Regions from separate parts of the Staphylococcus sp. 231237_7MaSpsaltlick genome, predicted to be linked through region 3. Evidence: riboswitches for the same ligand, from Rfam matches in the RefSeq annotation. Region 3 holds a riboswitch; each other region holds the start of a gene.
The links. A riboswitch is a leader RNA that binds a small molecule or an ion and turns the genes downstream of it on or off. The one in region 3 is predicted to bind FMN.

Region 1: it holds a riboswitch for FMN, as region 3 does, so the genes downstream of both, ACF91D_RS19450 (ECF transporter S component) here and ribD (bifunctional diaminohydroxyphosphoribosylaminopyrimidine deaminase/5-amino-6-(5-phosphoribosylamino)uracil reductase RibD) in region 3, are expected to answer to the same signal.
Region 2: it holds a riboswitch for FMN, as region 3 does, so the genes downstream of both, ACF91D_RS27725 (ECF transporter S component) here and ribD (bifunctional diaminohydroxyphosphoribosylaminopyrimidine deaminase/5-amino-6-(5-phosphoribosylamino)uracil reductase RibD) in region 3, are expected to answer to the same signal.

What each region holds. Positions count from the first base shown of each region.
Region 1 is NZ_JBICNX010000011.1:82,404-90,606, reverse strand. It holds gene ACF91D_RS19460 (response regulator) at 1-338, shown strand, start outside; gene ACF91D_RS19455 (ATP-binding protein) at 325-2,100, shown strand; FMN riboswitch at 2,359-2,495, shown strand; gene ACF91D_RS19450 (ECF transporter S component) at 2,562-3,107, shown strand; gene ACF91D_RS19445 (ferredoxin) at 3,453-3,701, opposite strand; gene ACF91D_RS19440 (helix-turn-helix domain-containing protein) at 3,812-4,774, shown strand; gene ACF91D_RS19435 (RecQ family ATP-dependent DNA helicase) at 4,764-6,146, shown strand; gene ebpS (elastin-binding protein EbpS) at 6,287-7,957, shown strand; gene ypdA (bacillithiol disulfide reductase YpdA) at 8,179-8,203, shown strand, end outside.
Region 2 is NZ_JBICNX010000036.1:781-8,983, forward strand. It holds gene ACF91D_RS27710 (RecQ family ATP-dependent DNA helicase) at 1-1,133, opposite strand, end outside; gene ACF91D_RS27715 (helix-turn-helix domain-containing protein) at 1,123-2,085, opposite strand; gene ACF91D_RS27720 (ferredoxin) at 2,195-2,443, shown strand; gene ACF91D_RS27725 (ECF transporter S component) at 2,587-3,132, opposite strand; FMN riboswitch at 3,199-3,330, opposite strand; gene ACF91D_RS27730 (ATP-binding protein) at 3,617-5,377, opposite strand; gene ACF91D_RS27735 (response regulator transcription factor) at 5,361-6,086, opposite strand; gene ACF91D_RS27740 (pseudouridine synthase) at 6,224-6,961, opposite strand; gene scpB (SMC-Scp complex subunit ScpB) at 6,954-7,496, opposite strand; gene ACF91D_RS27750 (segregation and condensation protein A) at 7,489-8,203, opposite strand, start outside.
Region 3 is NZ_JBICNX010000052.1:285-6,639, reverse strand. It holds gene ribH (6,7-dimethyl-8-ribityllumazine synthase) at 1-99, opposite strand, end outside; gene ribB (3,4-dihydroxy-2-butanone-4-phosphate synthase) at 113-1,297, opposite strand; gene ribE (riboflavin synthase) at 1,309-1,944, opposite strand; gene ribD (bifunctional diaminohydroxyphosphoribosylaminopyrimidine deaminase/5-amino-6-(5-phosphoribosylamino)uracil reductase RibD) at 1,952-2,995, opposite strand; FMN riboswitch at 3,160-3,291, opposite strand; gene ACF91D_RS29020 (FAD/NAD(P)-binding protein) at 3,545-5,005, opposite strand; gene ACF91D_RS29015 (osmoprotectant ABC transporter substrate-binding protein) at 5,182-6,108, shown strand.

The DNA.
Region 1 (8,203 bases), on a different contig from region 3:
AGCCTCACGCAAGAGATTTAATAGAATTCGATCACTTAGTTATAGACAATGATGCGCACCGAGTGTTAGCTGATGGTAATCAAGTGAACTTAACGCCTAAAGAATATGAGCTATTAATCTTCTTAGCTAAAACACCGAATAAAGTATTCGATAGAGAACAATTATTAAAAGAAGTTTGGCATTACGAGTTCTATGGAGACTTGCGTACAGTAGACACGCACGTTAAACGTTTAAGAGAAAAATTAAATCGAGTATCAGAAGATGCAGCTTATATGATACAAACTGTATGGGGCGTAGGTTATAAATTTGAAGTCAAATCAAATAATGAACCTACTTAATAGTGTAGTTGTAAAACTGTGGTTAACTATAATTTTTATAGTAACTACAGTTTTAATTCTATTAAGTGCAGCTCTTATAACGTTTATACAGTCTTATTTTACTCAAGAAACAGAAGATTCTTTATTAAAAGATGCCAAAAGAATAAGCCAACTTGTTGAAAGTTCTGACGATAGAGCTACTGCTATCGAACATAGTCGAAAATTAATTGAAGGCCCCGTTGGTTTAATTATAATGAATGATAAAGATAAAGATAACCACGGCAATGATATTACTAAAAATGAAATGTTCAAAGAAATTAAAAATAATAAAGATTATGAGCGTGTCTTTGACCACGGCAAACAAATTTCAGAACATGTTACTGTCAATCTTAATGGTAAACAACGTACATATGTATTAATTGGTTATCCAACAAAAAATATTGAAACAGAAAATAGTCCAAACAGTGAATATAGTGGTGTCTTTATTTACCAAGACTTAAAGACAATAGAAGAAACCAATAATGTTATTACAGTTATTATCTTAATCATTGCTATTATCTTTTTAGCAATAACAACTGTATTTGCATTTTTCCTATCGTCACGTATAACAAAACCACTACGTAATTTGCGAACGCAAGCTCTAAAAGTCTCTAAAGGCGATTATGCTCAAGTTGTCCCAGTCAATTCCAAAGATGAAATCGGGGAATTATCCCGTACGTTTAATACGATGAGTTCTGAAATCCAACAGCATATTGACGCATTATCCTCCTCTAAAAATATTCGCGATAGTTTAATCAACTCTATGGTTGAAGGTGTTTTGGGATTTAATGATAAAAAAGAAATTATTATTTCTAATAAATTAGCCAATACAACTTTAAAAATGTTAGATGAATATGCGTTAGAAAAATTAGATGAACAAAATGAGCTTACTTTTAGTAGTAAAAAAACACAGTTTGAGGTTTATGAAATAAATACACGTTATTTTGTAATTATTACCAGTTATATAGAACAAATACAGCCAGATGGCAGAAGTGGCATCGTAGCTATTATTCGCGATATGACAAATGAGCATAATATGGATCAAATGAAAAAAGACTTCATTGCAAATGTCTCTCACGAATTACGTACACCTATTGCTTTATTACAAGGATACACCGAATCCATTGTTGATGGCATCGTAACTGAACCTGATGAAATTCACGAATCATTATCTATCGTTTTAGATGAAACTAAAAGGTTAAACAGGTTAGTAAATGAATTATTAAATGTAGCACGTATGGATGCTGAAGGCTTGACTGTGGATAAAACCATTCAACCAATTGATCCATTGCTCAATAAGATGCAACAAAAATACCAAAAGCAAGCCAAAGATTTAGAATTAAATATGAGTTTAAATCCAGATACACATCAACATTTATGGTATTTCGATTCGGACAGAATTGAGCAGGTTTTAACTAATTTAATTGACAATGCATCTAGATATACTGAACCCGGAGATGCAATTAATATAGAAATAGATGAAACTGATTCAGAGCAAATACTATATATATCTGACACTGGCTCAGGCATAGCCCCTGAACATCTACAACAAGTATTTGATCGCTTTTACAAAGTGGACACTTCACGTAAGCGTGGCAAACAGGGAACTGGGTTAGGATTATTTATCTGTCGTATGATAATCGTCTCACATGGAGGTACTATTGATGTAAAAAGTGAACTAGGTAAAGGGACTATTTTTATTATTTCATTACCTAAACCAGAAACTGACAGAGACAATACTTAAGTTTTGCTGCTAATTGAATGAATAAATAACAAATAATTATTTTTCATATTAGAAGTTGAAAGTAATAGTATATATCCATAATATTCTTACGATTAATTCATTTGTGTGTAGAATTTAAAACTGCCAGCAAAGTTGAACACTTTGTTGGCAGTTTTTATACTCGTATCATCCATATTATTAATATCACTAATATATTTTAAGCAAGTCTATTGTTTTTATCTGAGCAATAAGCTATGATAAATTTATAAAATTTAAGAAATTCATCTTCGGGGTAGGGTGCAATTCCCAACCGGCAGTAATATAAGCCTGCGACCCATTTTTCTAATTAATAGATTAATGGCTGATCTAGTGAGAATCTAGAGCCGACAGTATAGTCTGGATGGGAGAAGATGGAGGGTTTATTTGTTGTGCAATTACATCCTCCTATTCTATGAAAGATGAATGGAAGGAGATAATTTAATATGCAACAACAAACCAAACGCCTCATCACAATCAGTATGTTGAGTGCAGTAGCATTTATTTTAATGTTTATCAAGTTCCCAATACCGTTTTTACCACCATATTTAACATTAGATTTTGGTGACGTGCCTGCTTTATTAGCAACATTTACTCTGGGTCCAGTAGCTGGACTTATTGTAGAATTTGTTAAAAACTTACTCAATTTTCTATTTAATGTTGGTGATCCAGTAGGCCCAGTAGCTAACTTTTTAGCAGCATCAAGTTTTTTATTAACAGCTTATTTTATCACTAAACATAAAGATGTGCTTAAGTCCCAAATTATAGGACTTAGTGTAGCTACATTGGTAATGACAATCGTCTTAAGTATACTAAATTACTTTGTTTTATTACCTTTATATGGCATGATTATGAATTTATCCGATGTAGTAGAAAATGTTAAAATAGTAATTGTATCGGGTGTTATACCTTTTAATATTATTAAAGGCATCGTTATCTCAATCGTCTTTATTCTTTTATATAATCGCTTAAAAAACGTTTTACCACGTTAAAAATTTTGTATAACTTGTCATCAAATATAGTAAAAGCCCTTCAAAATTGACACTTAATAAGTGGAAAAATGAAGGGCTTTTTTATTTTGCATATAAACGTAAATGTTAACTCGTAAAATTATAAATAAAGTTACTATAATAAATTGAAAAGTGTGTAAATGAAAAGTAATTTTACTTACTACATTCGAATTCATTATAATTGCCAAACTCTTGTAGTATGACTGAATAGAAAAACTCGAGACATCGATTGATGTCCCGAGTTAAAATTCAAATATGTCTAAGTTATCAATTGAAGTCACAGGATTAGTAGATAATCACTTTTTTACAGTTAAATTAAATCTAATTCTATTCAAACTTTAATGCATCACCATCAAATGGTTCTTCTTCAATTTTAATAGAATCAGTAGGGCATCCGTCTATTGCGTCTTCCATATCTTCATATAATTCTTCTGGCACTTCTGCAGTACCTTGGTTATCATCTAGTATAACATAAGCGATACCTTCGTCATCATAGTCATATATATCAGGGGCAGCGGCACCGCAAGCACCACATGCTATGCATGTGTCCATATCAACAATTGTATATTTAGCCAATTTCTTCGCCTCCTTTGACAAAAATGCTACAATAATTACACAAATATTATTGTAATCACTGTTTATCATTTTTTCAAATGTTTTCGATTTATAAAAGTGAGGGAGCACCCATGTATAATTTAATTCATTTTGCATATACAAAGTCACATAATTACAAAACCGAAAAAAGTATATTTAATATTATCACAGGTAAAAAGTCGCATCAAACCTTTTTTGATGCCTGTAGTCAACAACTCTTATCATTGTATCATAGTATGCCCAAACTAAAATATCCATTATTCGAACAATATTCTAGTAATTCTAACATCCAAGAACAACAAATTCAAAATATCATTAGCCATCCTCGACATACTTATGATAGTTTGTTAAATACTTTCAATGCGATACAATTGTTGACTCAAACATTATCGAATACCCAACATAACAATTATCAATTTATACCTATTACACAACATAGAGTAGTTCACCAGAAAGTTAAATATTTATATAAGAAAATTTCTGACGGCCATTTAGAAAAATCATTTATAGCAGAACTTACATTACTTTTTCAATCTTTAACTAAAAAAAATAATGACATATATATTCATTATTATTTACAAGGGTTTGAAGAAAGTATGTACACAAGACAACAAATTAGTTTAATTGAAGAAATATCACAAGAAATGCTTTTTGAATTAGAAATGAGGGATTTAGTTACTTTAATGTTTGAAATAGAGAACGAAGAAAAATACCCACTATTACATAACTTAATTATTCTTCCAACATTATTAAACAAAACCCAAAAAACATATTTAGGAATACAAAATGGATTAAACTTCAAACAACTTGCTGCGCAGCAAAATGTTAAACCTAATACAATCGATGATCATATTTTAGAATTGTTTATCAAAGGATACATAACCGATTACGATAGTTATTTAGACCATATAGAATACAAACCATTTATGACTTATTATATAGCTAATCGCAGTGAGAGACTGCGCAACTATAAGGACACTTTCTCTGAACTCAGTTACTTTGAAATTAAATTAATTATTGTTGGTGTCGAAAGAGGTGAACTAAATGTTACATGAAGACTTAAAAAAATGGTTTGGATTTGAATCATTCAAACCAGGTCAAGAAGAAATTATTAACAACGTACTTAATAACGTCGACACTTTAGGCATTTTACCTACTGGTAGTGGTAAAAGCTTATGTTACCAATTACCAACCTATATAAAACAAAAAACAACATTAGTTATTTCTCCGTTAATTTCATTGATGGATGACCAAGTTATGCAACTCAAGTTACAGGGCGAAAAAAATGTATGCTGTATACACTCGGGCATGGATGAAAATGAAAAGCAACAAAATATTAATTGTTTGAAACAAAGTAAGTTTATATTTTTAAGCCCAGAATTTATATTACAAAGTTACAATTTTAAATTAATTAAAGATTTAACTATCGGTATGATTGTATTAGATGAGGCACACTGTTTATCAGAATGGGGTTATGATTTTAGGCCTCATTACGCGCTTATAGGAAAAATCGTAAATCATTTTCAAGAAGCTACCGTATTGGCATTAACTGCAACCGCACCTTCTTACTTAACTTTTGATTTAGAACAAATATTAAATAAATCATTTTCAGTTATAAAAAATAGTATGAATAGAGATAATATTTCTCTAACGCATAAAAATTTTGCTGATGATGATGAAAAATTAAAATGGCTATTACCTACATTAGAGCAGTCAGGTCCAACAATTATTTATGTGTCCTCTAAAAAAATGTGTCTATCACTAGCTCAAAGTATATATAATTATGGCTTTTTAACTGGTATTTATCACGGCGACCTATCCTACCAAGAAAGACATACCGTACAACACCAATTTATTAATAATGAAATCCCTATTATTGTAGCTACAAGTGCTTTTGGAATGGGAATTAACAAAAAAGATATCAGAACAATTATTCACTTTCATTTATCTACAAGTCCATCTAGTTATATGCAAGAAATAGGTAGGGCAGGTCGTGATGGTAAACAAAGCCAAGCAATAAGTCTTTACCAACCTGATGATAGCTATCTTTTAGAAACGTTATTATTTACAGATATAATTAACATTGAAGATGTAAATGCATATGAATTATCTCAGTTCCTACCACCAGAAAAGTCAGATATACTTGATGTACTACGTACACAGTATACTTTTGCCCAATTACGTAATATCTTTGATATGGCTTATAAGCGCAAAAAGACAGGTTATATACGTATGTTAGGCTATAAAAATATCGATCAATGTAGAAGGTCTTATTTAATTGAATTTTTTGATGAAAGTTTGGTAGAAAAACCTGAATTATGTTGTGATAATGATTGTGAATTAAAATTAATAAATATAATAAATAGAAAAAAAGTAAAAAGAAAAATGGATTTTAATGAAAAAATACAAAATTTGTTTAAAAAATAGACAATTACTTTACTTCACATTTTCAATCAAGCTATAATACGACATATACACTTATTTAACAGTATTTTTTCTAAAAAATTTATACATATTTACGTTCTGTTAGGGTAAAACAGTATATAATTAAACAAAAAGGAAGGATGATGAATTTGTCTAAAAACAATTTTAAAGATGATTTTGAAAAAAATCGTCAATCTATTGATCCAAAAGAACATCAAGATAATACCAAGGATTCAGTTAACAATTCGGTTGACAATGTAAAAGAGGAAGTTTCTGATAAAACAGACGAACAATTCCCTCCAAGAAATGCACAACGTAGACAACGTAGAAGAGATACTGCTACAAACCAAAGTGAAGACGAACAGACTAACCAAACAGACCAACAAGAACATAGTGAGGATGATGCGTTTGGTAGTGAGCAGTATAACGATGGCAATTCAACATCTGACCCAACTGTAGGACGTGAAACTGACGATCCTTCACAAAACAACAATTTAAATCATGAAGCTGCTAATGATAAAGCAAACACTAATGATCATGAGTATAACAATGATAATAACGCTTCGCCGAACCGCGAAAGTTCTAAGAAAAAAGGTGCTGCTGTAGCAGGTGGAGCCGCGGCTACTGGTGCTGGCGCTTATGCTGCTGGCAAACATCAAGGTACAAACGATTCTGATGCTAGCCATGATGAGTCGCTAAATGACAAACAACAGCATGCAGATGAACAAAATGTTGATGAAAATCAACAAGATAACCAATCAAGTCAAGACCAAAACGAACCACAACAAGATGACTCTAAAAATGGCTCTAAGAAAAAAGGTGCTGCTGTAGCAGGTGGAGCCGCGGCTGCTGGAGCTGGTGCATATGCAGCGGGTAAACATAAAGGTAAAAATGATAAAAATGCTAGTCATGATGATACAACAGAAAATGACAAAAACGACAACAAAGATCAACAAAATAACGAGAAAAGTAGTAACAAGAAAAAAGGTGCTGCTGTAGCAGGTGGAGCAGCAGCTGCTGGAACTGGTGCTGCTGCTAGCCATTCAAAATCAAGCGGTGGTAATAGTGGTAACGGTAACGGCGGCAACGGTGGTAACGGTGGTAATAACAACAATGACGATGACGACAACAAGAAGAAAAAAGGTGGTTTATTAGGTAAATTACTACCTATTCTTGCTGCTATCTTAATCTTAGCTGCTATTGCTATATTCGCCGGTATGGCACTTACTGGAAACAACGACGATAGTAACAACAACGATGATAAAAAAGTCGCTGATAATAAAGATAAAGATTCTGATAAAGACTCTGACAAAGATAAAAAATCAAATGACGATAAAGCTAACAAAGATGATGACAAAAATGCCTCTTCTGACTCAGATGACAACAGTAATTCTTCAGATGATGGTAATAGCGATTCTGATCAATCTGATTCTGACTCTCAAGACCAAGCAAATAGCGATCAAAACCAAGCAAATAGCGATCAAAACCAAAATGATCAAAACCAAGCTAATCAAAGTGATCAATCACAACAAAATCAACAAGGCAGTCAATCACAACAAAATGATCAAGCCAATACACAAAATGGTTCAACTGAACAATCTCAAGGTTCATCAAATAATAACCAACAGAATGACCAAGCTTCAACTAATAATTCTGGACAACAAACACATGTTGTAAATGGCCAAAATCTTTATAGAATTGCCATCCAATATTACGGCGAAGGTTCTCCAGAAAATGTAGAAAAAATTAGAGAGGCTAATAACTTACAAGGTAATGACATCCATAATGGTCAACGTTTAGTTATTCCTCAATAAAAAATAAGTATTTATTTCATAATTCAAAATGGATACCAGTAATAATCCATTCATATAAAAAAGATCTCACTATGCGTTAATTCTTGTAGTGAGATTTTTTTATTTTCTCAATATATTTATAGAGCCAAATAATTTTGTAATAAAATTTTCAATTTCTTTCATTTGGTTTTTTTAAAACTATTGGTATAATATATGGGTGGTAAAAGGAGGACGAAGGAAGAATGCAAACTGTTGAAAGTATAATTA
Region 2 (8,203 bases), on a different contig from region 3:
TCATTAAATGTATAATAACTACTTAAAATTTCAATAATTTCTTTTTTATAAGGTATTAAATCCATACCTAATTCAAATGCATTAACATCTTCATTGGTTATAATATCAGTAAATAACAGTGTTTCAAGTAAGAAACTATCATCTGGTTGATATAAACTGATGGCTTGACTTTGTTTGCCATCTCTCCCAGCACGACCAATCTCTTGTAAATAATTCGACGGACTAGTTGAAAGATGAAAGTGAATGATTGTACGAATATCTTTTTTGTTTATTCCCATTCCAAATGCACTTGTAGCAACAATGATAGGAATATCGTTATTAAGAAATTGATGTTGAACCGTTTGCCGTTCCTGATAGGATAGATCACCGTGATAAATACCTGTTAAAAAGCCTTGTTGATAAATTTCTTGAGCTAATGATAAACAGACTTTTTTTGATGAAACATAGATAATTGTCGGTCCAGATTGTTCTAATGTTGGCAGCAACCATTTGAGTTTTTCTTCATCATCTGCAAAATTTTGATGGTGTAGTGAAATATTGTCTCTATTCATACTTGTTTTAACTACATTGAATTGAGTACGTAACATTTGGTTCAAATCAGATAATAGATGTGGTGGTGCTGTCGCTGTTAATCCTAATATAGAAACGTTAGTAAATTGTTGAATGATTTTTCCTATAAGTGCATAATGTGGTCTGAAATCATAGCCCCATTCTGACAAACAGTGGGCTTCATCTAAAACAATAAGACCAAAGTTAATATGTTTAATGAGTTTGAAATTATGGGGTTGGAGTATAAATTCAGGGCTTAAGAAGATAAAACGACTTTGCTTTAGATTTTTGATATTTGCAGAACGCTCATCTTCATCCATACCAGAATGAATACAACTCACTTTATGTTCGCCATGTGCTTTAAGTTGCATAACTTGGTCATCCATTAACGAAATAAGTGGTGAAATAATTAATGTAGGTTGTTGTTTAATATATGTAGGTAATTGATAACACAGACTTTTACCACTACCAGTTGGTAATATACCTAATGTATCTTGTTGGTTTAGTACGCTTTTAATAATTGCTTCTTGTCCAGGCTTAAATGTTTCAAATCCAAACCAATGTTTCAGTTCGTCAATCAGCATGTAGCTCACCTCTTTCTATGCCTACAATGATAAGCTTGATTGCAAAGTAACTTAATGATGGGAATCGTTCTTTATAGTTCCGCAATCTTTCATCCTTATGCTGTATATAATAATTTAGAAAATCAGAATTTAAATCATCGTTTAAAAACGCTTTATAATTTGATAAATATCCCTTTATAAACAATTCTAAGACATGGTCTTCAATTGTATTAATTTTAACTTGTTGATGTTGTGCCAAATCATCCATAGTTAGTCCTTTTTTTAAGCCTTCAAAAGATAAATCTGTTTTATGTAAGAGCGTAGGTAACACAATTAACTGATGCAAAATGGGATAACGTTCATTATCTTCAATTTGAAACATCATTACAACTAAATCGTTTAATTCTAATTCAAATAATAATTCTTGTGGCAAACCTTCTATTAAACTAACTTGCTGTCTCGTGTACATGCTATCTTCAAACCCTTGTAAGTAGTAATGGATGTATGTACCTTGGTTTTCTTTATGAATTGCTTCGAATAACATATGAAGTTCTGCAATAAAATCTTGTTCGAGGTTTGCCTCTTTAAGATATTTAAATACATATTTAACACGTTTATGTATAGTTTGCTGTTGAGTGAGAGGGATAAATTGACTATCCTTATGCTGTAATTGTGAAATCGTTTGTGTCAATAATTGTATTGCTTGAAACGTATTAACGAGACTATCAAATGTATATCTTGGATGTACGCGTACGTTTAATGTTGTTGCTATTTCTGATTGGCTCAGATTATAATATCGCTCGAATGACGGATACTGGATATTAGGTAAGCTATGATATAATGATAGTAATTGTTGGCTACATGCATCAAAAAAGGTTTGATGTGATTTTTTGCCTATGATAATATTATATATGCTTTTTTCGGTTTTATAATGGTGTGTATTTTGTTGGATGAAATGAAATAAATTTTGCATGTTTACTCCCCTAATTAATTAAAACGAAAACATTGAAAAAAATAAGTACAGTGCTTACAATATTAATTGTGATTTTATTGTAGCATTTTTGTCAAAGGAGGCGAAGAAAATGGCTAAATATACTATTGTCGATATGGATACTTGCATTGCATGTGGTGCTTGTGGTGCTGCTGCCCCTGATATATATGACTATGATGATGAAGGTATTGCATTTGTAATACTTGATGACAACCAAGGTACTGCTGAAGTACCTGAAGAATTATATGAAGATATGGAAGATGCATTAGAGGGATGTCCTACTGATTCAATTAAAATTGAAGAAGAATCTTTTGATGGGGACGCACTGAAATTTGAATAGATTTTAAGTGACGAACTATATTTTAACCTTATTATAGGAAAAGCGCATGTTTAAATTAACTTAAACATGCGCTTTTGTTATATGAAAACAAAATTTTATTTGTCACTATTTATTGATAGGTTAGTGTATGTTAGCGCAATTTGTTATCTCGGTAAAACACTATTCAAGCGTTTGTATAATAAGATAAATATAATTGAAATAACAATACCTTTAATAATATTGAAAGGTATAACACCTGATACTATAATTATTTTCAAATTACCAAAAACATCTGATAAATTCATAATCATGCCATAGAGTGGTAACAACACAAAATAATTCAAAATGCTTAATACTAATGTCATTATTATGGTTGCTACAGCTAAACCAGTAACTAATGATTTAGCGTTATTTTTATTTTTAGCAACATAAAACGCAGTAAGTATAAAACTTGTGGCTGCTAAAAAATTGGCCAACGGTCCTATTGGATCCCCTACATTGAATAGAAAATTCAATAAATTTTTAATAAATTCAACGATGATGCCAGCAATGGGTCCTAATGTAAATGTTGCAAGAAGTGCCGGTACATCACTAAAGTCTAATGTTAGATATGGTGGTAAAAATGGTAACGGGAACTTGATAAACATTAATATAAAAGCTACCGCACTTAACATACTAATCGTTATTAGACGTTTGGTTTGTTGTTGCATATTCAATTATCTCCTTCCATTCATCTTACTCAGAATAGGAGGATTTAATTGCACAACAAATTAACCCTCCATCTTCTCCCATCCAGACTATACTGTCGGCTCTAGATTCTCACTAGATCAGCTATTCATTGAACAATAAATAGGTCGCAGGCTTATATTACTGCCGGTTGGGAATTACACCCTACCCCGAAGATGAACATTTAAATTTTATAAATATATCATAGCGTATAACTCAGATAAAGACAATGATATTGTTTACAGTATTTAGTGCTAATTTACCAGCAATATAAAATTAAATTTTACACACAATACTAAATAGCGATGTAAAATAATTTCAGTTCATATTTTAAAGCTATAATCACAAAAAAACACCTCCGCCTTACACATTAAATTGTATAAATCGGAGGCGCTTCACCTTATTTAATTAGATAATTATTATAATCATCTTTGACGTTATACATTAAATCATCAATAATTTATTCTTTTAATCTCTAGTTGGTGGTTTCGGTAAGCGAATAATAAATGTTGTACCTTTACCGAGTTCACTTTTTACGAGTATCTTACCTTCATGTTCATCGATAATCATTCGACATATAAATAGTCCAAGTCCTGTACCTTGCTTACCTCTTTTGCGTGCTGCATCTACTTTGTAAAAACGATCAAAGACTTGCTCTAAATGTTCGGGAGCAATTCCCGTTCCTGTATCGGTAATATATAACAAGTTGTCATGATCATTTTCCGCAATATCGACGGTTATTGTATCTCCTGGTTCTGTATATCGACATGCATTATCAATCAGATTCGTAAGCACTTGTTCAATTCTATCAGAATCATAATACCAGAGCGTTCCATTAGAAATCGGATTTAATTTCATGGTTAGTTCTAAGTCTGCAGCTTGTTGTTGATATTTCAATTGCATCTTATTTAACAGTGGATCAATAGGTTGGATTTCTCGTTCAACACTTAACCCTTCTGCATCCATTCTAGCAACATTTAAGAGTTCATTAACCAGTCTGTTTAAACGTTTCGTCTCATCTAAGACGATGCTCAAGGATTCATGGATCTCTTCAGGTTCAGTAACAATACCATCAACGATTGATTCTGTATAGCCTTGCAATAAAGAAATGGGTGTACGTAATTCATGTGAAACATTTGCTATAAAATCTTTCTTCATTTGATCAATATTATGTTCATTGGTCATATCTCTTATGATGGCCACGATACCACTTCGTCCATCTGGTTGAATTTGCTCTATATAACTAGTAATGATTACAAAATATCTAGTATTAATTTCATATTCTTCAAACTGTGTATGTTTGTTCTTAAAAGTTAATTCTGTTTGTTCATCAAGCTTTTCTAATGAATAGTCATCTAAAAGTTGTAATGTATTTTGAGCCATTTGGTTAGATAAAATAACTTCCTTCTTATCGTTGTATCCTAACACACCTTCAACCATGGAGTTGATTAAACTATCCCTAATGTTCTTAGAAGATGACAGTGCATCGATATGTTGTTGGATTTCAGAACTCATCGTATTAAAGGCACGAGATAATTCTCCAATCTCATCCTTTGAATTTACGGGTTCAACTTGCGCATATTGTCCTTTTGAAACTCTCAATGCTTGAGACCGTAGATTTCTTAGAGGTTTCGTAATACGAGAAGAAAGGAAAAAAGCAAATATCGTTGTAATTGCTAAGAAAATAATGGCAATAATTAAAATAATAACCGTGATTAAATTATTAGTATCTTCGATGGTTTTTAAATCTTGATAAATAAAGACGCCACCGTATTCATCTTGCTTTACATCGCTTAAATTCTTTGAAGGATATCCAATTAATACATAAGTATGTTGTTGGTCATTAATTTTTACATTAACGTGTTCCGAAATTTTCTTTCCTTTATTAAATACGTCATCATAGTCTTTATTTTGTTTGATTTCATTTAACATCTTTTGTTTAGTATTGCCATAATTACTATTTTGACTGTTTTTATCATTCATTATAATGAGACCAACAGGTCCTTCAATCAATTTACGACTGTGTTCAATCGCGGTTGCTTTATTATCAGAGCTTGCTACTAATTCACTAATACGTTTAGCATCTTTGAGTAAAGAATCTTCTGTTTCCTGTGTGAAGTATGATTGGATAAATGTGATTAAGGCTGCGCTAAGTAAAATTAAAACTGTCGTTACTATAAATATTATAGTTAACCACAGTTTTATGACTACATTATTGAGTCGGTTCATCATTTGATTTAACTTCAAACTTATAACCTACTCCCCAAACAGTTTGAATCATCTGAGCAGCCTCTTCAGAAACGCGATTTAACTTTTCTCTTAAGCGTTTAACATGAGTGTCTACGGTACGTAAGTCTCCATAAAACTCATAATGCCACACTTCTTTTAACAGTTGTTCTCTATCAAATACTTTATTAGGTGTTTTCGCTAAAAATATTAATAATTCATACTCTTTAGGTGTTAAGTTTACTTGGCTCTCATCTGCAAGCACTCTATGAGCATCATTGTCGATAACTAAATGATCAAATTCTATCAAATCACGTGCATGTGGTTCGCTTTGTTCTGTATGTGCGACCTGTGTTCTTCTTAGTAATGCTTTTACACGTAACACAACTTCTCTTGGTGAAAAAGGTTTAACAATGTAATCGTCTGCACCTGATTCAAAACCTTCAACACGATTTGTTTCTTCGCCTTTGGCTGTTAACATAATAATTGGTGTATCTTTATGCTCTCTTAGTTTAGAAGCAACAACAATGCCATCCATTTCAGGTAACATTAAATCTAGTAATATACATGCATAATCATGTTCCATTGCCATATGATACGCTTCACTACCGTCTTTAGCTTCATGTATTTCAAAAGATTCTCTTTCTAAATATAATTTAAGTAATCTTCTAATTCGATCCTCATCATCTACGATTAAAATTTCATTTGACATACGTATGTACCTCCCACACTGCTTACTTTCCAATACATTCACAATTATAGCATAGGTTAACTTTGAAAAGTACAAATGAACAAAAAGTTTGTGAATTTTTTCTCATGCGAATTATTTTGTCGTAAATATTTCAAAGTTTATTTACCGTGTTCAGCAATTTGACGAATGACTTTTACTTCGTGCGGTGTTAAAACACGACCTTCACCTGCATTAAGCCCTTTCAAATTTAATGGACCAAATTCAATTCGTTGTAATTTACTAACTTGATGCCCAAAATGTTCGAACATACGTCGAACTTGTCTATTTCTACCTTCAGTAATCGTTATTTCAACTAAAGTTGAGTTCTTTTCTTTATCTTGGTTTTTTACTTTTACAATTGCAGGTTGTGTTTTACCATCCTCTAATTCAATACCTTGCTCTAATGCTTTTACCTCTTCTCGCATTAAGTAACCTTTTAATTTTGCAACATACTTTTTCTTGATCTTGTATCTAGGGTGTGTCATTAAATTCGTAAACTCACCATCATTCGTTAATAGTAGTAAACCTGATGTATCATAATCTAATCTGCCAACAGGATATATTCTTGTTTCAATTTGTTTGAAGTAATCGGTTACTACCTTTCTTCCTCTATCATCAGATACACTCGTAATCACTTGCGATGGTTTGTAGAATAAAATATACAGTTTGTCTTCTTGCTCTAATTTAATACCTTCTACTTCAATTGTATCTGAATTTTTCACTTTCGTACCTAGTTCCGTTACGACTTCACCATTTACTTTAACCTTACCTTCACTGATAAGTGTTTCAGCTTTTCTTCTTGATGTATAACCACTGTTAGCTATACGTTTTTGTAATCTCTCTAATTCTTTACTCATTATTTTCTCCTTTTTGATTTACCAAATTACTGAAAAATGCTTCGATTTCTTCGTCCTCTTCATCTGTAGTTGGTAAATCATCTAAATGTTCAATTCCAAATACATTTAAAAATAGTTCGGTTGTATATAGTTGCTGACTTCTTGAATCTTTTTCGTCTTTTGCTTCGATTAAACCTCTTGCGATCAATGTTTTAACTGCACCATCGGAATTAATACCTCTAATCATTTCAATATCACTTCTTGAGAGTGGTTGGTTATAGGCGATTATGGATAGTGCTTCCATTGCGGCTTGAGATAGTTTCATATTAGACTTATGTTCTACAAGTGCTTCAATATATTCAGCTGCTTCTTTTTTTGTTGTTAATACATAAGTTTGTCCGAAATGTTGAATGACAAGACCTTCTGAGTGATAGTTATTAATTAAAATTTGTAACTCACTTAGTGAAATGTCTAATATTTCAAGCAGTTGCTTCTCTTCTAATCCTTCATCTCCAGCAGTGTAGAGTAATGCTTCTAATATACCTTGATTATCCAATGCCATAGTTGACTCCTCTTAATATGTTGATATCTTCAAAACTTTTTTGTTGTTCAATATTGACTATACCAGATTTAGACATTTCCAATATTGCTAAGAAATGGGTTACTACCATTTCAATTGGTTCTGAGAAATTAAATAGACTGAAGAAGTTGAATGATTGTTGTTGTTGCAGTCTTTCATGAACCTGTGTGGTTGCTTGTTGAATCGTAAAGGTTTCTTTCTTTATTTCGACTGTTTTTGGTGTGTTAAATTCGACACGGTTTTTGACCTTTTGATAAGCAATTATCAGTTCGGTTAAATCAATGGTGTTATCCGAACTCATTAATTCATTTGTTTCTAAATGTGATAAGTCTGTAGGGTGTTTAGAGTAGAATGCAGCCCGATTTACCTTTTTATCATTGAGCAATTCAGTGTATTCTTTATAATTTTGGTACTCAATTAAACGACCTACTAAATCATCACGCGGATCGTCTTCTAATGATTCATCTGCTTCAGGCTGTGGTAAAAGCATTTTACTTTTTATCATTAATAATTCAGAGGCCATCACTAAATATTCACTAGCAACATTAATTTCTAATGAATTCATGGCGTGAATATATTGCATGTATTGTTCTGTTAATGCTTTCATTGGAATATCATAAATATCTATTTCGAATTTTTGAATAAGATGCAATAATAAATCCAATGGTCCATTGAAAGCATCT
Region 3 (6,355 bases):
CGCACCATCTAACAAACGATTTGTAATAAAATCATTAAACCTACTTACAACTACTGCTACCTTTAAATCAGAACCTATTAATTTACCTTCAAAATTCATATCAAATTTCCTCCTATATTAAGTGACCCATTTTTACTTTTTTTGTATCCATATAATCTTGATTATATTTGTTTGTTGGTACAACAAGCTCAATTCTTTGTGCAATCTGAACACCATAGTTTTGTAAACTTTCAAATTTCTTAGGGTTATTGCTCAATAAATTGACTTGCTCAATACCAAAGTATTTTAAAATTTGCGCAGCATCGGCATAATCTCTTAAATCTTCTTCAAAACCTAGAGCAATATTGGCTGTTACTGTATCATAACCTTGCTCAATTAATTCATACGCTTTTAATTTATTAATTAATCCAATACCTCTTCCTTCTTGTGGTAAATACAAGATTACACCACCGTGTTCACTTATATATTTCATTGATGCCTCAAGTTGTTCACCACAATCACATCTTTGGCTATGGAATATATCACCTGTGACACATGATGAGTGAATACGAACATTTTCTGTCTTTCTAATATCTCCACTGACAATTGCTACAAGTTCTTCATCACTGTGATTCGTTGTAAAGCCATACATGTCAAAGTTGCCAAATTGTGTTGGCATTTTCACTTTTGCCTTAGCTTCGATTGAAGTATCATTATTATTTTTACGATAACGCTCTAAATCTTCAATAGAAATCATAACCAACTGATGCGTTTCTTTAAATGCTTCAAGTTCATCACCCTTAGCCATAGTCCCGTCATCATTCATAATTTCACAAATCAATGCCGCTGGTTTGGCACCTGTTAATTTGGCTAAATCAACAGAAGCTTCTGTATGGCCTCTTCTTGCTAATACACCATTATCCTGTGCAATTAAAGGGAACAAATGTCCCGGTTTATTGAAGTCATTTGCTTGAGCATGCTCTGCGATTAAAGCTCTTGCAGTCATCATTCTTTCGTCTGCACTGATGCCCGTCGTTGTATTAACATGATCCACACTAACGGTAAATTGAGTACCATAAATATCTGAATTATGATTTACCATTGGTGCTAATTCCAATTTATCAGCTATTTGTTTACTTATGGGAGCACATATTAAGCCTCTACCAAAAGTAGCCATAAAGTTAACCGTATTATCATCCATCCATTCAGTTACCGCTACAAGATCGCCTTCATTTTCTCTATTTTCATCATCTACTACTATTACACTTTTACCATCTTTTAAAGCTTGTAGCGCATCCTCTATTTTATCTAATTTCATATATAGCCCTCCTAAAATCCAAACGCTTTAAGTTTGTCAGACGTTAATCCTGAATCAGTTGATTCCATTATTCTTTCAACATATTTGAATAACATATCTGTTTCAATGTGGACTGGATCACCAACACGTTTATCATTCAGTATCGTCGATTTTCTAGTTTCTGGAATAAGATGAATATCAAATTCCGTATCCTTTAATTTAAAAATCGTTAAACTTACACCGTCTACCGTAATAGACCCTTGTTGCACCATTTGCTTAATTAAATTTGAGTTATTTGGTTTGATTGTTACTATTTTCGAATTATCTGAAGCTTGTATTCTTGTAATCTTTGCTACTTCATCGACGTGACCAAGCACGAAATGTCCACCAAAACGACCTTGTCCGCTCATAGCCCTTTCCAAATTAACTTCTTGTGCTTGGTTTAACTGATTTAAATACGTTTTATTTTCAGTACCTTTTATTACTTGTACAGAAAATGAATGATCATCAAATTCAATGACTGTTAAACATGCGCCGTTCACACTAATAGAATCGCCGATATGCATATCTGCCAATATTGTTTTACAGCCGATTGTTAAATTAACCACAGATTGTTGTGTCGATATTTTATTTATTGTACCTACTTCTTCAACGATACCTGTAAACATACTGATTTCACTTCTTTCGCAATTCTAATTTAATATTTTGCTCAAGCAAATTGGAATTCACAATTTCAAATTGTGGTACATCAGCTAAATCAACCACTTGTTCTGTGTGGAAGAATTGATTGTGACCTGAACCACCTATTAATTTCGGGGCATAATATATGATAAGTTCATTGATAAATTCTGTTTGTAAGAATGTAGTTGTTAAGGTCGGACCTGCTTCAACGAGTAATCGACCGACACCTCTCGCATACAAATCTTTTAATATATTTTCAATTGAGCAATGTTCTAATTGTATAACTGTTATTTGCTCGTGTTTACTTTCTAATTGTTTATTTTCTGTATAAATCCAAATTGCTGTAGATGGATCTTTAAATATATCTAGTGACATATCTATATCACCAGTTTTTGATAAAATGACTCGAATAGGATCTTTACCATTTTCAATACGTGTTGTGTATTGTGGATTATCCGCTTCTAAAGTTCCTCTACCTGTTATTACTGCGTCATGTTGATGACGTAATTTAAAGACATCTTGCTTTACTGCTTTATTTGTTATCCATTTACTTTCTCCAAAGTCTGTCGCTTGTTTACCGTCTAAACTGCAAGATACTTTAACAGTAACTTGTGGTAAACCTTTGCTTTTAGCTTCAAAGAAATCTCTATATAGCAGTGCAGCATCTTCATTAGGTCTATATTCTACTTCGATACCTGCCTCTTTCAAAATTACATCGCCATTTGAAGGTAGTGTTGTATCTTTCACTGCATATACCACTTTCTTCAAACCATGCTCAACAATTTTATTAACACATGGTGGCGTCGAACCATAGTGTGTACATGGTTCTAGTGAGATATAAATCGTCCCACCTTCTGCAGCATCTTGTGCCATATCTAAGGCTTGTACTTCGGCGTGTTTATCGCCTTTCTTCAGATGTGCACCTAAACCTACGATGCGTCCATCATTTACTACAACAGAACCGACAGGTGGATTTAATCCTGTTTGTCCATCTACCATCTTCGCTAATTCAATTGCGTAATTTAAATATTGACTCAAGCTAATCACCTCTAAAAAATAAAAAACACCTGAAATCGTACATTTCAGGTGTGGGATATATGCGTTATAACATTATAAACTTAGATTTAAATACACTTATCCAAAAGTAGAAATAAGTGAATGCTAAATAAAACACTACATTAGTGCCTTTTATTAGTTATACGTTATTCTTTCTCCCATCCAGACTATACTGTCGGCTCTAGATTTTCACTAGATCAGCCACATTTGAAAACAAATGCAGGTCGCAGGCTTAATTTACTGCCGGTTGGGAATTTCACCCTGCCCCGAAAGAATATATGAAATTGTAAATTGCTGTTTGAGTCAAGCAACTTTAATTAAGTTACAAGAACATAATACTACAATAATTCAAAAATAACAATTCTTATTACTTAAGTCGGCTTTATTTTTTTGAATTTCGTCATTTTATAACTATTAAAAAGCCCGTCAAATCAACTTCATCATCATTTGCAATTATAAAAAATTTATTATACTTTTTATATTTATTCATTAAAATCAAAATACATGACATAGTAATAACATACTTCGCATTTAATTTTCCAACAATCTATGAATAATACCAGTCGCTTGTCTTACAATCATAGTCACACCATTTCTAGATTGATTGATGCCATTAGTAAGCTGTCCTAATGCAAACATATTTTGTAACGTACCATATCTAGGGCTTATGACTTGGTTGGTTTCTGCTACAATTTGAATACCACCTAATGGGTGTGCTTGTATGACCTGCCTATTTTCTAAATTAATAACAAGTTGATCATCACTATCAAGGTCTTTAAGTTGCGTCTTAGAACCTGTGGCATTAATCACTATATCAAAGTAATCATCACCATGATTTGCATATGTCAATTTAAACTGATGGTTGTTATATTCAATATTTTCTAAACCATCATATATTCTTATTTGTTCATTTTCTATATGCTCAATCAATAATTTAGCTGTTCTAGGTGGCATTGGATTGGAATTTGCTTTCAATATGGGTTGATATTGTTCTAAGAAGCGCTTTTGATCATTCCTATTGAAACTGTTCCAAATCCAATTTAAATTTTCCTTAATTAACTCAAGTATACTTTGAAACTTGCCTAAGTCTTTTGCATGTTCGAGATCATATTTCAAATCTTCGACAGGATTACCAACTTTTCGATGCACCAAAGTTTCCACTGGTATTTCATAAACTGCACATTCTTTTAAAAATAGTGCCATCGCATCATCCAATGGTACATTCCCAAAATTTTCTGCTTTTAGTTCGTTAAATTTTTCAGGGGTTAAATATTGAAATGTGATTTCTGGCATCTCACCTCTCACACTTGGTAATTCACCTTTACGACTGGCTACAGTAATTGGTAAATTGATGTGATGTTCGGTAACATAACGGATAACATCTAAACTCGCTAAACCAGTTCCTATGATAGCGATATTATCAGTATCTTTCACATTGTCTAATGTATGGTAAGTTGGGTATGGTGTATGAATATAACCTGGTTTTCCTTTTAATTGATATGGATCATGATATGATAATGTTCCGACCGTTAAAAAGACAATGTCATAGGTCTTGCAATGCTCCATATCATTTGATGTACAGACATGATATAACACATCCGTCTTACCGATATTTGATTCAATAAACACTTCAGCAACTTCTTCCTTAATGAGAGTTACATTAGCATTGGCATTATTAATTTTATCCACAAAAGCCTTCATATAATGACCAAACACAAATCTCGGTAAATATTCAGGATTTGAAAACTTAAATTTTGATTGCGCCTGATACCAATCAAAGAATTCACGCTTATTATCTAAATTCAACGACATCTGTTCGGCAGGTAAGTTGATAAGTAATTGATCACTATCATTTTGAAATGGTACACCTTGCCCCATATTTATAGGATTATCATATGCATCAATTTGCATATCTTGAAATCGTCTTGATTTAGACAATTCTTTTAGTACTGTGACACCCGCAGTTCCCATTCCTATTATTGCAATTCTCATAGTTACCCTCCACCTATTCAATTAATTATATATATTATAACAATCTACCGGATCTAATAACATTTTAATGTATTACTAATACTTCAAAAGCTAAGTTACCCTTTTATATTAAATATGTTAATCTTAAAATAATAACAATTATATTTTTTGATATTTCAAATTTAAAGGGGAAAGTCATGAATTTCATCAAGCATATTCTATTATTATGTATAGGTAGCCTTATTTTTGTATCCGGTTGCGACTTACCAGGTTTAGGTGGTAGCCAAACGAACAAGTCTGTAAAAATATCAGCTCTTGCCACGAGTGAGTCACAAATTATGGCATATATGCTAAAAGACTTAATCGAACACGATACGAAAGGCAAAATTCAAGGTTCAATTATTAACAATTTAGGTTCAGCAACAATTCAACATAACGCTTTGCTAAAGGGTGATGCAGATATATCAAGCACACGCTATACTGGAACTGATTTAACTGGCGTCTTAAAACAAAAACCTATTACAGATTCTAAAAAAGCAATGCACATTACGCAAAACGGTTTCGACAAAAAATTCGATCAAACGTTCTTTAATTCTTATGGTTTTGAAAATACATTCGCATTTATGGTTACCAAAGAGACAGCACAAAAATATCATCTACATAAAGTTTCAGATCTAGAAAAAGTAAAAAATCAAGTTAAGGTGGGCACAGACACAACGTGGATAAAACGTGGTGGTGATGGTTACGAACCATTTAAAGTTCACTATGGATTTGGATTTAACAATTTAAAACCGATGCAAATCGGTTTGGTCTATGATGCACTCAAAAACAAAAAATTAGATGTTGCACTGGGTTATACCACTGATGGCAGAATTGCAGCTTATGATTTAGTCGTACTAAAGGATGATAAAAATTTCTTCCCTCCATACGATGCTAGTGCAGTTGCACCTAATAAACTTTTATCTAAGCATCCAGAAATTAAACGCTCAATCAATAAATTAGACAACAAAATCAATACAAAAGAAATGCAAAAATTAAATTATGAAGCTGACGGTGAAGGTAAAGAACCAGCAATCGTAGCACAAGATTTTTTAAAGAAGCACAATTATTTTGATAAAAAATAATTTTTCGCTTATGGATGATGGCACTAACTAAAAAAGGAAGTGAACTTATGAAGTTTATGTTAAAAGTGTTTGTTTCTTCATTAATGATGTTCATATTATTAAGTCAAAAAAACAAAGCTAAGTAAAATTAATTTGCCCGATTCAAATGATTGAAGTTAACAAAAATAATAAATTCAGATTAGCTATGAAAATGTCTATGCCGATAGACTTTTCATAGCTTTTTATAGTTGTATAGAAATGCTAATAT